Regions from separate parts of the Litchfieldia luteola genome, predicted to be linked through region 2. Evidence: a T-box and tRNA genes for the amino acid it is inferred to sense, from the RefSeq annotation. Region 2 holds a T-box; the other holds one or more tRNA genes.
What was found. The T-box of region 2 lies ahead of alaS (alanine--tRNA ligase). A T-box ahead of a tRNA ligase gene usually reads a tRNA of that ligase, here a tRNA-Ala.
Positions count from the first base shown of each region.

Region 1 (9,003 bases), on a different contig from region 2:
GTTTTCACAGAAGTAAGAGAAGATTCCCAATCGGTTGTTAAATACCTTGGGGGACCACTTATTTCAAACTCCTGTGTGAACACCTTGTATAGAGATTCTTGCTTAACTGTTACAAATGCATCTCCTGCAATTAATACTCGGTCTTCTTCCCTAAAAAATGATACATGGCCTGGAGTATGTCCTGGTGTATGTATCCAGCGCCACTCAGGCATTTCAGGAATAGTCCCATCAGATGGTAAAGGTTTTACATGATTGCCTAAATCGATTGGCTCATTCGGATACATGGGCGACAATTTTGCTAACATGCCACCTTCAACGGTTGGATCTGGCTCAGGATAGCTTTGCTTTACAGTCAGAAATGGGATTTCTAATTCATGAGCATAGACTGGCACTTCCCAATGATTGATTAGTTCAATAATCGCACCAACATGGTCAAAATGACCGTGAGTTAATAAGATTGCTCTAGGACGACTATGTGGGCCAAAGCGTTCTTCAGTTAGAGCTATTATTTCGTCAGCTGAACCAGGCATTCCGGCATCAACTAGTACAAAATCCTGCGTTTCGGTATTTCCAACTAAGCAAAGATTAACTACTTGAATGGTTTGACAAAATACATCTCGTGCAACCACTTTACCTAAACCGCTTGCAACTGAAGTGGCAGGTATAAACTTATAGTCACTACCATAACTCATTTCTTTATTCATGCTAAAGACCTCGTTTCTTAACATCTTAAACTAGGTCTAGTGTGTCACATGTCTCTTAGGATTATGTTGTGAAATTATATCATTTTTTTACCAAGTCTATTTTTATGATGTTACTATTTGTTTTTTCTTTTCCCTGAACTAATACCAGCTAGTTTCTTTATTTATGTTTTATTACAAATCAAGAGGGTAAATAGATAGTACACACATAGATAGCTTAGTCATTAAATCTAAAAGAGAGGATGAGTATATGTCTTGGAACATAAAGGACTATCCTGATTCTATGAAAAATTTAGATGAAGTGGTTCGAGAAGAAGCAATCGGCATTGCCAATGGACTACTAGATGAAGGGTTTGAAGCAGGAAGAGCCATTCCAATTGCGGTAGCAAGAGCAAAGAAAACCTATGGAGATGATAACCCAATCCGCCATGTTGTACCACATTCTGACGGCTGGGCGATTAAAAAGGAAAAAACTCAAAGAGCGAGTGGTATTTTTAATACAAAAAAAGAAGCGCTTAAGAAGGCACAACAAATGGCGAGTGAAGAACATACAAGACTAATCATTCACAGGCAGGACGGAAAAATTGAAAAACATCAAACTTTTGAATGAAAAGGAAAGGAAACGAGTAATAAGGATAAAGGAGTGTTAAATATGAGTGGAAATAATACAAACAAAAAAAGTGTCGTAGTAGGATCATTATTAGGTGTAATCATTGGTGCAACAACAGCACTATTTGTTTCACCAAAGTCAGGTAAAAGGAATCGTAAAGACTTTAAAAATCAAATGAGTACAATACAAGATCAAGTATATAAAATCGCAGATCGTACAAAGGAAAAGGTCAGCGATGTATCACAGTCGATAACAAAAAATGCCTGAACATTAACAGCTAATTTGAACTATAACTAAATAAATAAAGGAGGAAATTTCTTGCTACACGAAGGCAATCAGTTGAAAAAGTTTGATATACATGCAACAGATGGATCAATTGGAACCGTTCACGACTTGTTTTTCGATGATGAGAAATGGACAACCCGTTATTTAGTTGTTGATACAATGAAATGGTTACCTGGACGAAAGGTTCTTGTATCACCGATGTCAATTCAAAATGTTAACGTTCCAGAGAATAAAGTAGAATTAGCATTAACAAAAGAGAAGATAAAAAATAGTCCTGATATCGATACCGATAAACCAGTATCAAAACAAAAGGAAATAGAGGTTGGAAGCTATTACGGTTACCCTCCATATCGAAGCATTGCTGGAACAGAAGTTGGAGGACAATACTTAGTTCCTGGACAGTTGGCAGTTAGTTTAGAAAACAAGAAAGTAAACTTTAATCATGATGATATTGAAAAAGCAGATGAACCAAATCTGCGAAGTATGAAGGAAGTGACTGGCTATCACATCCATGCTGTAGACGGAAATATTGGGCATGTGGAAGATTTCATCATTTGTCCTATAACATGGGCGCTCCGATATATGGTTGTGGACACGAAAAATTGGTGGCCAGGTAAAAAAGTCCTCGTTTCACCAGATTGGATAAAAGACGTAAGATGGGCAGATCGTAAGGTCCATGTAGACTTATCAGTTGATACAATTAAAAGTGGACCGGAATATGAAAAGAGCAAATTTATTAATAGAGAGTTTGAAGAAGAACTATACGATAAATATAACAAAAGAAAATATTGGTATTAAATAAGCACGTGGCAGGGAACTATAATGTTTCCTGCTTTTTTGTGCCTAATCACTAAAAAATAGATTGTTTTTTATAATATTAAAATGATATTATGTTTCTAGTTAGTATATTGGGGCATTAGCTCAGCTGGGAGAGCGCTACGCTGGCAGCGTAGAGGTCAGCGGTTCGATCCCGCTATGCTCCATCAAAAAGAACCCTTATCATAAGGGTTCTTTTTTCTTTTTTAAACACATCTTCCATAAAGACAAGCATATGATTGTAGAGAACCTTTGTCTGAAAGGAAGTCTATATATGAGTCAACTTAAATCAAAGCTTGGTGCTTCACTGTATGCAACAATGTCGATTAGCTTTTGGGGAGTTTCTTTTGTTTCCACAAAGGCAGTATTAGGCAAGCTTGACCCCTTTACTTTACTAGTTCTTCGATTTGGGATCGGAGCTATTTTTTTATTCATACTCTTACTTATAAAACGGCATCGACTATACATCCCTTTTAAATATGTTCCACATTTAGTGATTTTAGGTATCCTTGGGGTTTTTGTACATCAAGTCATTCAAGCTACTGCCTTATTAACGATTGATGCTTCATCTGCAGGTTGGCTCATTTCCTTCTCTCCCATTTTTACCGTACTACTCTCGATGCTCTTTTTACATGAAAAAATGAGTATCCCTAAAGCCAGTGGTATGATTTTGGCTATTACTGGAGTTATTCTTATAACAACAGCAAGAAGTGGACAATCCCTTCATTTTGCGATAAATGTGGGTTTCCTACTGATGATATTGAGTACGTTAAACTGGGCCATCTATTCTATTCTTCTGAAGAAATTAGCAATCCCTTACCCTGCCCTTGTTGTAACTTTCTATATGAGTCTGATCGGCTTTATTCTAACAACACCGTTTATTATTAGAAATAAGGGATGGTCTTCACTCAACTTATTATCTACTTCAGAATGGGCTCATTTATTATTTTTAGGTGTTTTTGTTTCAGGAATTGCCTATTGGTATTGGGGAAAGGCACTTGAAGTATTAGAAGCTTCAAAAGTATCGATGTTCTTATACCTTGAACCTATTACTACCCTGATTGCAGCAGTAGCTATTTTACAAGAAGAAATTTTTATTAAAAGTGTGGTTGGGGGCATTATTATAATTGCAGGAGTAATCATTGTTAATGGTCAACTTATGCCTTTACTACTTCGTCCTTTTATAAAGAGGTCGTAACCTTGTCTGGTAGCGTAAGTCCCCTACATATTGCATAGTAATAATTAAAACCCCTTCATCAAGTATAGGATAAACCGATTTTGTTTATCCTAAATTTGAAGGAGGTGTTCTTAATGGCACAAGATGTATTATGCGAAGTAAGCAGCTGTGTTCACAACATTACTAATGAGAATAAATGCGGTGCTTCTCAGATTTATGTGGTGAACCATAAGGAAAAGAATGCTTCATCAAGTGGAGAAACAGATTGCAAAACGTTTGAACCTGCAGACCTATAAGTTTTTGAAGAAGATTCAGCCGTAGCCGCGGCTGTCTCTTTTTTTATATTATTGATAATAATTATCAATATTATTCAATAAAAGTAAAAATATTTCCTTTCTACTAGAAAAGTAAAAACGAGCCCTATTATAATATATAACGGGTTTTCTTTTGGAGTGCAAAACTTTACTTCATTGAATTTGAAATACTTACTAATAAGATCCTTAGTCCTTAATTAAGTATAGTAAAATAAGCGGAGATTTTCCGGTTAAATACAGAATGGATCTCCTTTGAGGCTAAATAAGGGGAGGTTTTCCGGTTATGCCAAGGAAAATCCCATATTTTTATGTTTATTTAGGTCAATAGGCGGAATCTCTCCGTCTATTTAAGCAATTTTCAATGGCATTTTCTATTTAAACGGAATTTTTCCGTCTATTTATTAAATCAGGTGCTTATCTGATCTCCCAACTTATAATAGAGGTCCCTTTTCTACTCTACCAAACTTATTCATTTCACCTATTTCTATATGTATTATCTTAACATAAATTGCTCTTTATAAAGAACACTTAACTAAAAAATATATGGAAAAACTCTGTAACTATTTTTCCAAATAGAACAATTCTCTTACTCTTATCATTGTAGTTCTATATAAAGAACGTGTCAATACATTATCCTAGATTTCCATCATCCCTTTTATCAATATTAATAAAATCTTTAATCTTTATTGTTGACAATGGTAACCTGAAAATCATATAATAATCTCGAAATCAAATATCTTTAATTTAAGATAAATTAATTAAAACTAAAAGGTGGAGGAATTAAACATGACAAAAACAAAATGGGCAGTTGACCCAACTCACAGTAGCGTAGAATTTTCAATTAAACATATGATGTTCACAAATGTAAGAGGTGCATTCAATTCTTTTGATGCTACAATTGTGGCTGATCCTACTGATTTAACTTCAGCTGATATCACTTTCAGTGTTGACCTTGCAAGTATCGATACTCGTAACGCTGACCGTGATAATCACCTGCGTTCAGCTGACTTTTTTGATGTTGAAAATAAACCTTCAATGACTTTCACATCAACAAACATTTCAAGAAAAAGTGACAATGAGTATGACGTAACTGGAGACCTTTCACTTAATGGTGTTACAAAGTCTCAAAACTTTCTAGTAACATTTGAAGGTTCTGGTAAGGATCCTTGGGGCAATGAAAAAGCTGGATTTAGTGTAGAAGGTACAATAAACCGTAGTGATTTTGGCTTAACTTGGAACGCAGCATTAGAAACTGGTGGAGTGCTAGTTGGAGATAAAGTAAAAGTATCATTACAAATTCAAGCAGCTAAAGCAGAATAATAGCTATGTAAGCAAGATATATAGACTAAGAAGCAAAGAGCCTTCCTTTTAGAGAGACTCTTTGCTTCTTTTTTTGATACTTATAAACACTTGTATAATTAGTGCTATACTCTGCGTTAGAATCCATGAGAAAGTGATCCATGTGATGATAACTAAGTCCTTCATTCCTTCGTTATGGTCTATCAGGTAATAGATATATCCTATCCAGATGATGAGCCAACCTATTATACTTATTATGTGAAAATATCGCCATCTAAGAAAATAACTAATTATTATGGGTAGGTGCAGTCCAACTATAATGAGTAATAACTTTAAAAAGTCCAAAGACTGTAATCCTTCCACTACATATAAACCATAAGTTGCAGTTATAAATATACTACTAAGTATACTGAGCGTGACAATTCCCCATTTATTCCTATAAGTTTGTTGTACCAAATATATCTCCTCCAATTAAATCCTTAACTATTAGTCGTTCTGCTACGATTAAAAGTTACTCTGGAATACAAAAAGTGAACATTTCGTGAAAAAAATCCTATTAGTGTGATTTCCATCACAGTCATTCTTTCTGTCACTTGTTATTATAAAAACACTATAACAGCAGTGTTAACGAATTGTTCACATTATAGAGGAGGGATTAGCAAATGACATCTGCATATACACTTTCGCCATCTACAGTAACTTTGCAAACGATTTTTGATTTAGCGGATACGGTCAGAAAAATTGAGCGTGGCAGCTGTATTTTTCATGAAGGGCAAAAATCTACTGAAATTTTTTATATTAAGTCTGGAATTGTTCGTTTAAGTAAACAAAGCATTGATGGGCAACAACTTAATTTACGCATGTGTAAAACAGGTGATTTAATTGGTGAGCTTACTTTATTTACAAACAATCCACATTACTTTTTAACTGCAGAAGCTGTTACTCCTGTAGAAGTATACGTTCTAAATCGTGAAACAATTGAGGAAGCTGTTAGTTCGAATTCAGCCTTAGCTAAGGAATTTATCATATGGTTTAACACACATTTTCAAAAAACTCACACAAAGTTTAGAGACCTTATGCTTTTTGGCAAAAAGGGTGCACTCTATTCTACACTAATTAGAATGTCAAACACTTATGGAATCCCACAATCTAATGGTTCGATTGTAATTGATTTACAATTAACAAACCAGGATTTAGCAAACTTTTGCGGAAGTACAAGGGAATCTGTCAACCGTTTTCTTTCTAGTTTAAAATCAGATGGAGTTATTTCTATCTCTGGTAGCAGTATAACGATTCATAATATCAACTACTTAAGAAGAGAAATCCAATGTGAAGGCTGTTCGAAGGAAATTTGTTGTATAGATTAGGGCGACCTTTGTTTACCAAGAGCAATATTTTCTTTTCCATATCAGATCAGTATCATTTATATACAAAAAAGGACTCCTCTATGGAGTCCTTTACTATTTCATATTACTTTGAAACGTTAGCTGCTTGTGGTCCACGAGCACCTTGTTCTACTTCAAAAGTAACTGTTTGACCTTCTTCTAAAGATTTGAAGCCATCACCTTGAATAGCTGAGAAGTGTACGAATACATCATCTTGTCCTTCTACTTCAATGAATCCGAAACCTTTTTCTGAATTAAACCATTTAACTTTACCTTGTAACATGTGTGTTTCCTCCTGTTGTGGAAAATTTCCACTTTTGTATTACTATTCCTGCTCAAGTTTAACCCTATCAAGATGAAAACAACTAACGAAGCAAATCCTTCTGTTAAGTCTTATCCGAACAAAAATAATTAATCCAATCATAGCACGCTTTACAATTCAATACAAGATGTATTTACTATATGAAAATAATAACCAGCTGACTTTACTTTCATAAATTCACACAATCTCTGCTACTTTTTCTATTTATATGTTTATTCCTTATTTACTTACAAATACTAAGACAACTGTTACCTTCTTTATTCTTAGGGGGACTTATGAATAAAACAACGATTGGCTGGCTAATTACAGTTCTAGTAATTCTATTTTTCCTAGCCTCCTTTTTTTATCTAAGTTTTGACATTTTTATTAATTTCACAAAAGGCTTTTGGGACTGATAATAGATTGGAATGGTGAGGTTTAAGTTATGAAGTTAAATGAAAAAGAAAAACAGAAGTTGAGTGAATCCATAGACAGAATGAATGAAGCACTAGATGTATTTATTGAATACTATAATGAATCTGAGGAAGATAAACCTTTGATTGAATTTGAACCAGAAGTGATTGATGCTATTGAGAAAGCCAAATCTGCTTATGGTGAGGAAGAAACAACAAAAAAAATTAACACGATTATTAAAGAAGTCCTGTCATTTATTCCAAAGAATGAGGCGGAATAGCTTTTATCCCCATCCCCCTTTGGCAATACTTACTACATACACATCTGAAGGGGAGATTTACTTTTAAATGCGAACAAACAAACTACTGATTACATTTCTTCGATGGCCAATCATTTCGCGTGTACTTTTAATTATCTTTCTAATTATCATTTTCTTTGGGTCAATCATTCACTTAATCGAACCTGAAAACTTCCCAACTGTATTCGATGGAATTTGGTGGGCACTGGTAACCACCTCAACAGTAGGATTCGGAGATTATGTGCCCTCTTCGATAGCTGGTAGAAGTTTAGGGATGGTCCTAATCTTATTTGGGACGGGTTTCGTTACAACTTATTTTGTAACATTAGCAGCTACCGCTGTCACAAACCAGAATTCATTTCTTGACGGGAAAATGAAGTACTACGGAGACAAGCATATTATTATAGTTGGTTGGAATGAACGTGTACGCATCATTATTGAACAGCTAATAAAATTAGATAGCTCTGTAAAAATTTTGTTGATTGACGAAACACTTAAAGAAAACCCTAATCCAAAATATGATATCCATTTTATAAAGGGAAACCCAACGGTTGATGAGACTCTCCTTAAGGCGGATATAAATCATGCTGAAATGGTCATACTCACGGCAGATCAAAGCAAGGATGAACAACAAGCAGATATGTTAACCATACTTACCCTTATAGCTATAAAAGGCTTAAATCCAGACGCCTATTGTATTGTTGAAATATTAGCTGGACATCAGGTAAATAACGCCAAAAGAGCTGGTGCAAATGAAATTATAGAAACCAATCATATTTCCGGGTTATTGATGGTTAATGATGTAGTATCTCATGGAATGTCAGATATCTTAGTAACGATGCTTGACCAATTAAAAGGTAGTAAGCTTAAATATATCGAACTATCCAAAAACGATGTGGGAATGACTTTTCAATATACGAGCTCAGCGTTATTAAAAGAACGCATTATCCTTTTGGGTGTCAAAAGAGGCGAAAACTCATACATCAACCCACCATTGTCCTATACGTTGGAAGAAAATGATGAGCTTTTAGTTATTAAAGACTAAGGGATCCAGTTTAAGGATCCCTTTAATCATCTGCTAATATGGTCTCCAACTCTTTAACCAGGGATTTCCCTAAATCAATATACTTTTCAGGAAATGATGCATCTGGGTCTTGTGGCTCCTGAAATTGATCCACAGCTGCTGAAAAAAAATCCATATCTGATTCTACATGATCATCCAATCCTATTTGGTATTTATGAGAAAGTAGAAATGGTCTTCCTAGTTGTACCGTTGTCCCCTGTGAGTCAAGCTGCCCATCTACCGCTTCAAAAGGCACCCTTAAAAACTGATACCCTACCTCATCATCTATTTTATAGTCGAAGTAACCGTGGTCATATTCCCATCCGTCTCCAATTGTATA
Region 1 is NZ_JAGGKM010000008.1:96,553-105,555, reverse strand. It holds gene J2Z26_RS19755 (MBL fold metallo-hydrolase) at 1-704, opposite strand, end outside; gene J2Z26_RS19750 (DUF2188 domain-containing protein) at 952-1,311, shown strand; gene J2Z26_RS19745 (YtxH domain-containing protein) at 1,354-1,578, shown strand; gene J2Z26_RS19740 (PRC-barrel domain-containing protein) at 1,630-2,394, shown strand; tRNA gene J2Z26_RS19735 (tRNA-Ala) at 2,507-2,579, shown strand; gene J2Z26_RS19730 (DMT family transporter) at 2,687-3,610, shown strand; gene J2Z26_RS19725 (DUF1540 domain-containing protein) at 3,724-3,885, shown strand; gene J2Z26_RS19720 (YceI family protein) at 4,690-5,223, shown strand; gene J2Z26_RS19715 (Crp/Fnr family transcriptional regulator) at 5,865-6,569, shown strand; gene J2Z26_RS19710 (cold-shock protein) at 6,673-6,870, opposite strand; gene J2Z26_RS19705 (atypical membrane-integrating protein (Mistic protein)) at 7,334-7,582, shown strand; gene J2Z26_RS19700 (potassium channel family protein) at 7,650-8,645, shown strand; gene J2Z26_RS19695 (YugN-like family protein) at 8,668-9,003, opposite strand, start outside.
Region 1: it has a tRNA-Ala gene. The T-box ahead of alaS (alanine--tRNA ligase) is inferred to sense a tRNA for this amino acid. The anticodon was not compared.

Region 2 (9,003 bases):
AAAGCAGGACGGACTCCAAATCCAGATGTAATGTGTAATAAAGAAATCAAGTTCAAAGCGTTTTTAGATCACGCTCTAACCCTAGGTGCTGATTATTTAGCTACAGGACATTATGCACGAGTAGAGTATCGTGATGGTGAGTATAAGATGCTCAGAGGAATAGATGAAAACAAAGACCAGACCTATTTTCTAAATCAGTTAGGACAAGATCAGTTATCTAAGGTACTCTTCCCAATTGGTAACATTGAAAAGTCAAAGGTTAGAGAAATTGCTCATGAGGCAAACCTTGCAACTGCCTCCAAAAAGGATAGTACTGGCATTTGTTTTATAGGAGAGCGTAATTTCAAGGACTTTTTAAGTAATTATTTACCTGCTCAACCTGGCACAATGGAAACCTTAAGTGGAGAAGTTAAAGGAAAACATGATGGTCTTATGTACTATACAATTGGTCAGCGTCATGGTTTAGGTATAGGTGGCAGTGGGGATCCTTGGTTCGTAGTTGGTAAGAATCTTGAGAAGAATATTCTTTATGTAGATCAAGGTTTCGATAATGAACTACTCTACTCGGATTCAATACTTGCAACAAATATTAGCTGGGTATCTGATAAGAAGCCAGACAAAGAAATAGTATGTACAGCTAAGTTCAGATATCGTCAACCTGATAACAAAGTTACAGTAAAAATAATTGATGATAATAATGTAAAGATAATTTTTGATAAACCAATTAGAGCTGTCACACCAGGGCAAGCAGTGGTATTTTATAATGGAGAAGAATGTCTTGGCGGCGGTACAATTGATGATGTGTTTAAAAACAATGAAAAACTCTGGTACGTATAACAAAACAAAACAAAACAAAACCTCAACTCAATCTGAGTTGAGGTTTTAATCTATGATATAATAAATTGGAAAATTTGATTGGAGTGTACGATATGACAGATAAAAATAAATTAGGTATTCAGTATATGCAGGAAGGAAAATACGAAGAAGCTGCAAAGAGCTTCTCTGAGGCGATTGAAGAGAATCCAAAGGATGCCCTTACATATATCAATTTTGGAAATTTATTATCTGCTGTTGGTGAATTTGACAGAGCATTAAAGTTTTTTGATAAAGCTTTAGAAATAAATCCAGAAGTTGCTACTGCTTATTATGGAGCTGGAACAATCCACTACAATGATGAAAATTACCCTGAAGCAAGAAAAATGTTTGAAACAGCCATGAGAAAAGGACTTGACACATCGGACACTTACTTTATGTTAGGGATGACCCTATTACAGATGGATCAGCCAAAACTTGCCCTTCCATATTTTCAACGTGCAGTTGAACTGAACGGAAGTGACATCGAGGCACGTTTTCAATATGGCCTTTCCTTAGCAGGACAAGCAATGATTGATGAGGCAATTGAACAGTTTTTAATGGTCATTGAAGCAGAACCAGAACACACTGATGCCTATTATAATTTAGGTGTAGCTTATGCAGGATACAAAAATGATGCTGAAAAATCGCTTGAGATGTTTGAAAAGGCATTATCGATTCAACCTGACCACCTATTAGCCGGTCATGGGAAAAAGTTAGTTGAGGAATCGTTAAAAGGTTAGGTAAAACATGATTAACAGGATTGGAGGGAAATATATGGCTCAACAAAACTCTCTTGACTTATTTCAAGAGCAACAGAAATTTATGAAAGGTACTCATTTGGTTACGATATTTCATAACGAGAAAAACTTATATTCTGTTGTCCGCATTCGATTACAAGAAACAAACTTAGAGTATTCAGAAAAGGAAGCCGTAGTAACTGGATATTTCCCTCGAATTCATGAAGATGAAACATACATATTTTTTGGAGAAATAAAAGAACATCCAAGATTTGGAACTCAATTCCATGTTGAGCATTTTCGGAAGGAACTTCCACAGTCTAAACAAGGAATCATCCAATATTTATCGGGTGACTTATTTAAAGGAATTGGTAAGAAAACAGCTGAAAACATTGTTGACACACTTGGGGAAAGCGCTATTTCTAAGATCCTAGAAAATCCAAGTGTACTAAGTGAAGTCCCTAAGCTTTCAAAAGATAAAGCAAAAGATATCTATGAATCCCTTAGGGAGCATCAAGGCTTAGAACAAATTATGATTAGTTTATCTCAATTTGGGTTCGGACCCCAAATTTCAATGAGAATATATCAGACATACAAGGATCAAACCCTAGAAATTATACAAAATAATCCATATAAAATGGTTGAAGATGTTGAAGGTATAGGGTTTGGCCGAGCTGATGAATTAGGACATCAAATTGGTATCTCAGGTGCACATCCAGATCGAATTCGAGCAGGTTGTTTGTATATTCTTGAACAAGATTCGATACAAGAGGGGCATGTTTATTTAACCCTTGATCAACTAGTAGAGAAAGTGAAAGAGTTACTTGAGCATAATAATAGAGAAAATTTAACTGAATTCGACATTTCTCGGGAAATAACTTGTTTGGCTGAGGAAGGGAAGCTTGTCATTGAGGAGCAAAGAGTATATGTTCCGTCATTATTTTTCTCAGAAAAAGGATTAGTAACCAATATCACCCGTTTACTCGAACAAACTGAATATAAGGACAGCTTCCCAGAAAGCGAATTTTTATTAGCTTTAGGAAAGCTTGAAGAAAGATTAAAAGTGGAGTACGCCCCCTCCCAAAAGGATGCCATTCAGACTGCCTTAATGTCCCCAATGCTATTGTTAACAGGTGGACCAGGGACAGGGAAAACAACCGTGATTAAAGGGATAGTCGAGTTATATAGTGAGTTACATGGCTGTTCACTTGACCCAAAGGATTATAATAATGAAAATCCATTTCCGGTGTTATTAGTGGCACCGACGGGTCGTGCTGCAAAACGTATGAGTGAGGCTACAGGTTTACCCGCAGTAACTATTCATCGTCTATTAGGGTGGAATGGAGTAGAAGGTTTTGTCCATGACGAAGACAATCCAATAGAAGGAAAGTTGTTAATCGTTGATGAAGTGTCTATGGTTGATGTTTGGCTTGCAAATCAATTATTTAAGTCTTTACCGTCATCTATCCAAGTGGTTCTTGTTGGCGATGAAGACCAGTTACCTTCAGTTGGACCAGGGCAAGTGCTTAAAGATTTACTTAGATCAAGTGTCATTCCAACAGTATTATTAACTGATATTTATAGGCAATCTCAGGGATCCTCGATAATTGATTTAGCTCATGATATTAAAAATGGTGGATTACCCCCTGATATTAGTACTCCAAAATCGGATCGGTCATTTATTAAATGCAATCAATCACAAATAATAGACGTAGTAAAAAAAGTTGCTCAAAATGCGAAAGAGAAGGGCTATACGTCCAGAGACATACAGGTACTAGCACCAATGTATCGCGGATCAGCAGGGATAGATCAACTAAATGTCATGCTTCAAGATCTTTTTAACCCAAAGACAGAACAGAAGCGTGAAATGCAATTTGGAGAAACAGTTTACCGAATCGGTGATAAAGTTCTCCAATTGGTCAATCAGCCAGAAAGTAATGTCTTTAATGGAGATATTGGAGAGATTGTTTCAATCTTTTATGCTAAAGAAAATACTGAAAAACAAGATATGGTAGTCATCTCTTTTGATGGGAATGAAGTTACCTATATTAAGCAGGATTTAACTCAAATTACCCATGCTTATTGTTGCTCTATTCATAAATCACAGGGAAGTGAGTTTCCAATTGTTATTCTTCCTGTAGTAAAAAGTTATTTTAGGATGCTAAGAAGAAATTTAATTTATACAGCGATAACCCGAAGTAAAAACTTTTTAATATTATGTGGTGAGGAAGATGCTCTTCGACAAAGTATTCGGAGAAATGATGACGGTCAACGACAAACCACGTTAACAGAGAAACTTCAACAGTTGCATTCAAACGTTGATCATACAATGAATAAAGCAATTGATACTTATGATGAAGATGAAGTTCCTTTTATGAAGGATGCATTTATCGGAATGGAAAACCTTTCACCGTATGACTTTATGGAGGAAAGTGAAAGATAAGTAATGTTCGGAAGGTGGCGATCTCTTTGCGGACATTATCTTTGCTAAAAGGTGTACCCGTTTATAATGAAAAGACGGGGAAAATTCTTGGCCAGGTAGTTGACCTTTGTATCAATAATTCAGGTCAAGTTGAATCACTATTATTAGATGGAAAAGGCCTGTTTCAACGTGATCGACTCATCCCATTAGAAGAGATATCATCATTTGGAAATGATGGTGTAATGGTATCATGTGAAATTGAAGCCTTACCAATGGTTCATACTAACAACGCGATTCACTTTTTGAACTCTCATCATGGTTTATTTCGAAAACCTGTGTTAACAGCCGAAGGAGAAAAGCTTGGCTTATTAGAAGACGTATATTTCCAAGAAGAATTGGGCACAATCATAGGGTATGAAATAACGGATGGCTTTTTTGCGGATATTACTGAGGGGAAAAAGGTTGTAAAGACCAATCAACCTATAACAGTAGGCAAAGATGTCATCGTCGTTGATGTAAAACCATGATGAGAGGTGTACACCATTGTTTAAGTGCCCAAACTGTAAATCTAAAGATATAGGAAAAATTGGTGTGAATCAATATTATTGTTGGACTTGCTTTATTGAGCTTTCGGTTTCTAAAGGACAAATTTTCACCCATCAAGTTGAAGAAGACGGCTCTCTGAGCTCACTTGATGACTTATTTGCTGAAGATGACAGAACATTAAGCATGTAATCTTAAGCTTGGGGGGAATATGTTATGAATAGAACAATGACATCACTAATTGCTTTAGGAATTGGAGCAGTTGCTTATAATTACGCACAGAAAAACAATATGATGAATAATAAAACAATGAAACAAATGCGTAAACGTTTAGCTAGAGCGATTTCTTAAAAATGTAGAGCCCCACTACTTCATAGTGGGGCTTTATTTACTTCACCTACGCCTATGAAAGGAGTATTTATAGTGAAGGACTTACGTATTAAGTGGTTACTTATTTTGGGAATCATCTTATTATTATTTCTAAGTGTATTTGTATTCTTAAAACTAGAACCGATATGGTTACCAGTTGTTCATGTTCTAAAAATTATCGTCATCCCATTTATCATCTCTGGATTTATTACGTATTTGCTTCATCCATTAGTAGAGAAAATTCATCATAGAGGTGTTCCTAGAGCTATAGCCATACTCTTCATTTATATATTCTTCTTTGGTGGTCTGGGCTTTGGTATTTACCGCGGAATCCCTTTAATTATTGCCCAATTACGAGAACTTATCGAAAATTTCCCTACTGTACTGGATACTTATCGTGTCTGGTTAAGTGATATCCATAATAAGGCATCCTATTTACCTGAGGGTTTACATTCTAGAATTGAAGAGGGGTTGTTGTCGTTAGAAGAAGGATTGGATTATGTATTAAATCGAATCATTGAATCGATAAAGACAATATTAAGTTCAATCCTCCTTTTGGCCATCATTCCATTCATTGTGTTTTATATGCTTAAAGATTATGACGAGATAAAAAAAGCAATTTGGTATGTTACTCCTAGGAGATTTAGAAAGTCAGGTCAACTATTTATTAAAGATGTTGATGAGTCTTTAGGAAATTATATAAGAGGACAGCTAATCGTTTGTTTAGCTATTGGAATCATTGCATCTATAGCTTTATGGCTCTTTGGAATGAAATATCCTCTACTCCTTGGGATAATTATAGGTTTAACGAATGTTATACCTTACTTTGGGCCGTTAATTGGGGCAATTCCTGCAGGTTTAATTGCTGCTACCATCTCTATTGAAATGGTTATAATCGTTGTTAGCATCATTTTTGTATTACAATTTATTGAGGGAAACCTTTTATCTCCACTTATAGTGGGAAAAAGTCTCCACATGCATCCACTCATGATAATGGCAGCTTTGTTAATTGGCGGAGAAGTAGGTGGAGTGATAGGTCTTATTATAGCAGTGCCACTTTTGGCCATTTTAAAGGTTATTATTATCCATGCAAAATCTCATTTTATGCATCGTTATAAAGAATCTTAAATGTGATGCAAATTGTCTATCTACAAAGATTGACAAATAAATTCTGCTTGTCTATAATCGAGAATAACTATTGATACCTATAAAATTGATGATCATAAAACGATGAAGGATCCAGTATGTTTCAGACCATCTTTTGTGTAATGAGCACAAGCTAGAGAGGAATTTCCACGGCTGAAAGAAATTCTAGGTGAAGGGAAACAGAAAGCTAATCCTGAGTGTAGGAAAAACCTACCGGTAAGCCCCGTTATCTTGGCTACTTAAGGTGATGAACATTTAGTTGTGTTCATAATCAGGGTGGTACCGCGAGATACTCTCGTCCCTGTTTGGGATAAGGGTATTTTTTTATGCTTTTTTTTAGGTGATTTATGACAATTTTAAGGTGATAAACTAACATATGGAGGTAAAAAAATGAAAAATTTAACTTCAGCACAAGTCCGCCAAATGTTCCTGGATTTCTTCAAAGAAAAAGGGCATTCTGTTGAACCGAGCGCACCATTAGTTCCACACGAAGATCCATCATTATTATGGATTAACAGTGGAGTTGCAACTCTAAAGAAATATTTTGATGGAAGGGTAATTCCTGCAAATCCACGTATCTGTAATGCCCAAAAATCAATTCGCACAAATGATATTGAGAATGTCGGAAAAACAGCACGTCATCATACATTTTTCGAGATGCTTGGTAATTTTTCAATTGGCGACTATTTTAAAGAAGAATCAATCATTTGGGCTTGGGAATTTTTAACAAGCGAAAAGTGGATTGGTTTTGAACCAGAGAAACTATCTGTTACTATACATCCAGAAGATAATGAAGCATTTGATATTTGGAGAGAGAAGATTGGCATTCCTGAAGATAGAATTATAAGATTAGAAGGAAACTTCTGGGACATTGGGGAGGGACCTAGTGGACCTAATACTGAAATATTCTATGATCGCGGTGAGTCCTATGGTAATGATACAAGTGATCCTGAACTTTATCCAGGAGGAGAAAATGAACGTTATTTAGAAGTTTGGAATTTAGTTTTCTCCCAATTTAATCATAATCCGGATGGTACATATACGCCACTTCCCAAGAAAAACATCGATACAGGAATGGGTCTTGAACGTATGGTTTCAGTTATTCAGGATGTACCTACAAACTTTGACACTGATTTATTTATACCAATCATTGAAGCAACTGAAAATGTTTCAGGAGAAAAATATCGCCAAGATAAAGTAAAAGATGTAGCTTTTAAAGTAATAGCTGATCATATACGAACGGTGACCTTTGCTGTAGGTGATGGAGCTCTTCCTTCTAATGAAGGTCGAGGGTATGTATTACGTCGATTACTTCGTCGTGCAGTTCGATATGCGAAGCAGATTAACATTAACCGTCCTTTCATGTACGAGCTTGTTCCAGTTGTTGGAGAAATCATGGTTGACTTTTACCCTGAAGTAAAAGCAAAAACAGAATTTATTCAAAAGGTTATAAAGAATGAAGAAGAACGATTCCATGAAACATTAAATGACGGACTAGCTATTCTTTCAAGTGTGATTAAAAAGGAAAAAGAAGCAGGAAAAGATACAATTCCTGGAGAAGATGTTTTCCGTTTATATGATACGTATGGCTTCCCGGTGGAATTAACTGAGGAATATGCAGAAGAAGAGCAGATGAAAATTGACCATGAAGGCTTTGAACGTGAAATGAATAGTCAGCGTGAAAGGGCGAGAGCAGCTAGACAAGATGTTGACTCAATGCAAGTTCAAAGTGGTGTATTAGGAGAAATTACAGTAAAAAGTGAATTCATTGGCTATGATTCATTCGAGTCAGAGTCAATTATTGAAGTGATTATAAAAAATGGAGAAGTCGTGAATAATGCATCATCAGGCGATGAAATACAAATCATTCTTGATAAAACTCCTTTCTACGCTGAAAGTGGAGGTCAAGTTGCTGATCATGGCGTACTAGAAAACAATCAAGTTCGAATGGTAGTAAAAGATGTTCAAAAAGCGCCAAATGGACAAAACCTACACAAAGTGGTGATTGAAACAGGTTCTTTAGAACAAGGTATGGCAGTTGCAGCTAAGATTAGTGTAGAGAAGAGAACAAATATTATTAAGAATCATACGGCTACTCATCTACTGCATCAAGCATTAAAGGATGTGCTTGGCGAGCATGTGAACCAAGCAGGATCACAGGTATCTCCTGACCGTCTACGCTTTGACTTTTCTCACTTTGGACAAATCAGTGAGGGTGAAATCGAAAGAATAGAAACAATAGTGAATGAAAAGATTTGGGCTAGTATCCCGGTTGAAATTGAGCACAAGTCATTATCTGAAGCAAAGGCAATGGGTGCAATGGCATTATTCGGTGAAAAGTACGGAGACGTTGTTCGTGTGGTTCAAGTAGGAGATTACAGCCTAGAGCTTTGTGGTGGTTGTCATGTGCCTAACACTTCAGTAATAGGATTATTTAAGATCGTTTCAGAATCAGGTATCGGTGCAGGAACTAGAAGGATTGAAGCATTGACAGGATCAGCAGCCTATCAAATCGTTAATGATCAAGTTAAAATGCTAAACGATGTTGCTCACCTTTTAAAGACAAAGTCAAAGGACTTACCAACTCGAGTGGAGTCATTGTTAAACGAATTGAAGACACTTCAAAGAGAGAATGAATCGCTGTCAGCTAAATTAGGGAATATTGAAGCAGGAAGCTTAGTAGATAAGGCTCAAAAAATAGACGATGTCACTGTTTTATATAGTAAAGTGAATGGTACAGATATGAATAACCTTCGTACAATGGTAGATGACTTGAAGCAAAAATTAGGTTCTGCGGTAATTGTACTAGGTAGTGTCAATGAAGGAAAAGTGAATATTACTGCAGGTGTAACAAAGGACTTAATTGAAAAAGGCTACCATGCTGGTAAGCTTATTAAAGAAGTCGCAACTCGCTGTGGCGGCGGCGGTGGG
Region 2 is NZ_JAGGKM010000004.1:145,097-154,099, reverse strand. It holds gene mnmA (tRNA 2-thiouridine(34) synthase MnmA) at 1-837, shown strand, start outside; gene J2Z26_RS12830 (tetratricopeptide repeat protein) at 930-1,595, shown strand; gene recD2 (SF1B family DNA helicase RecD2) at 1,630-4,035, shown strand; gene J2Z26_RS12820 (PRC-barrel domain-containing protein) at 4,062-4,541, shown strand; gene J2Z26_RS12815 (hypothetical protein) at 4,558-4,749, shown strand; gene J2Z26_RS12810 (YrzQ family protein) at 4,774-4,908, shown strand; gene J2Z26_RS12805 (AI-2E family transporter) at 4,981-6,054, shown strand; T-box leader at 6,148-6,378, shown strand; gene alaS (alanine--tRNA ligase) at 6,463-9,003, shown strand, end outside.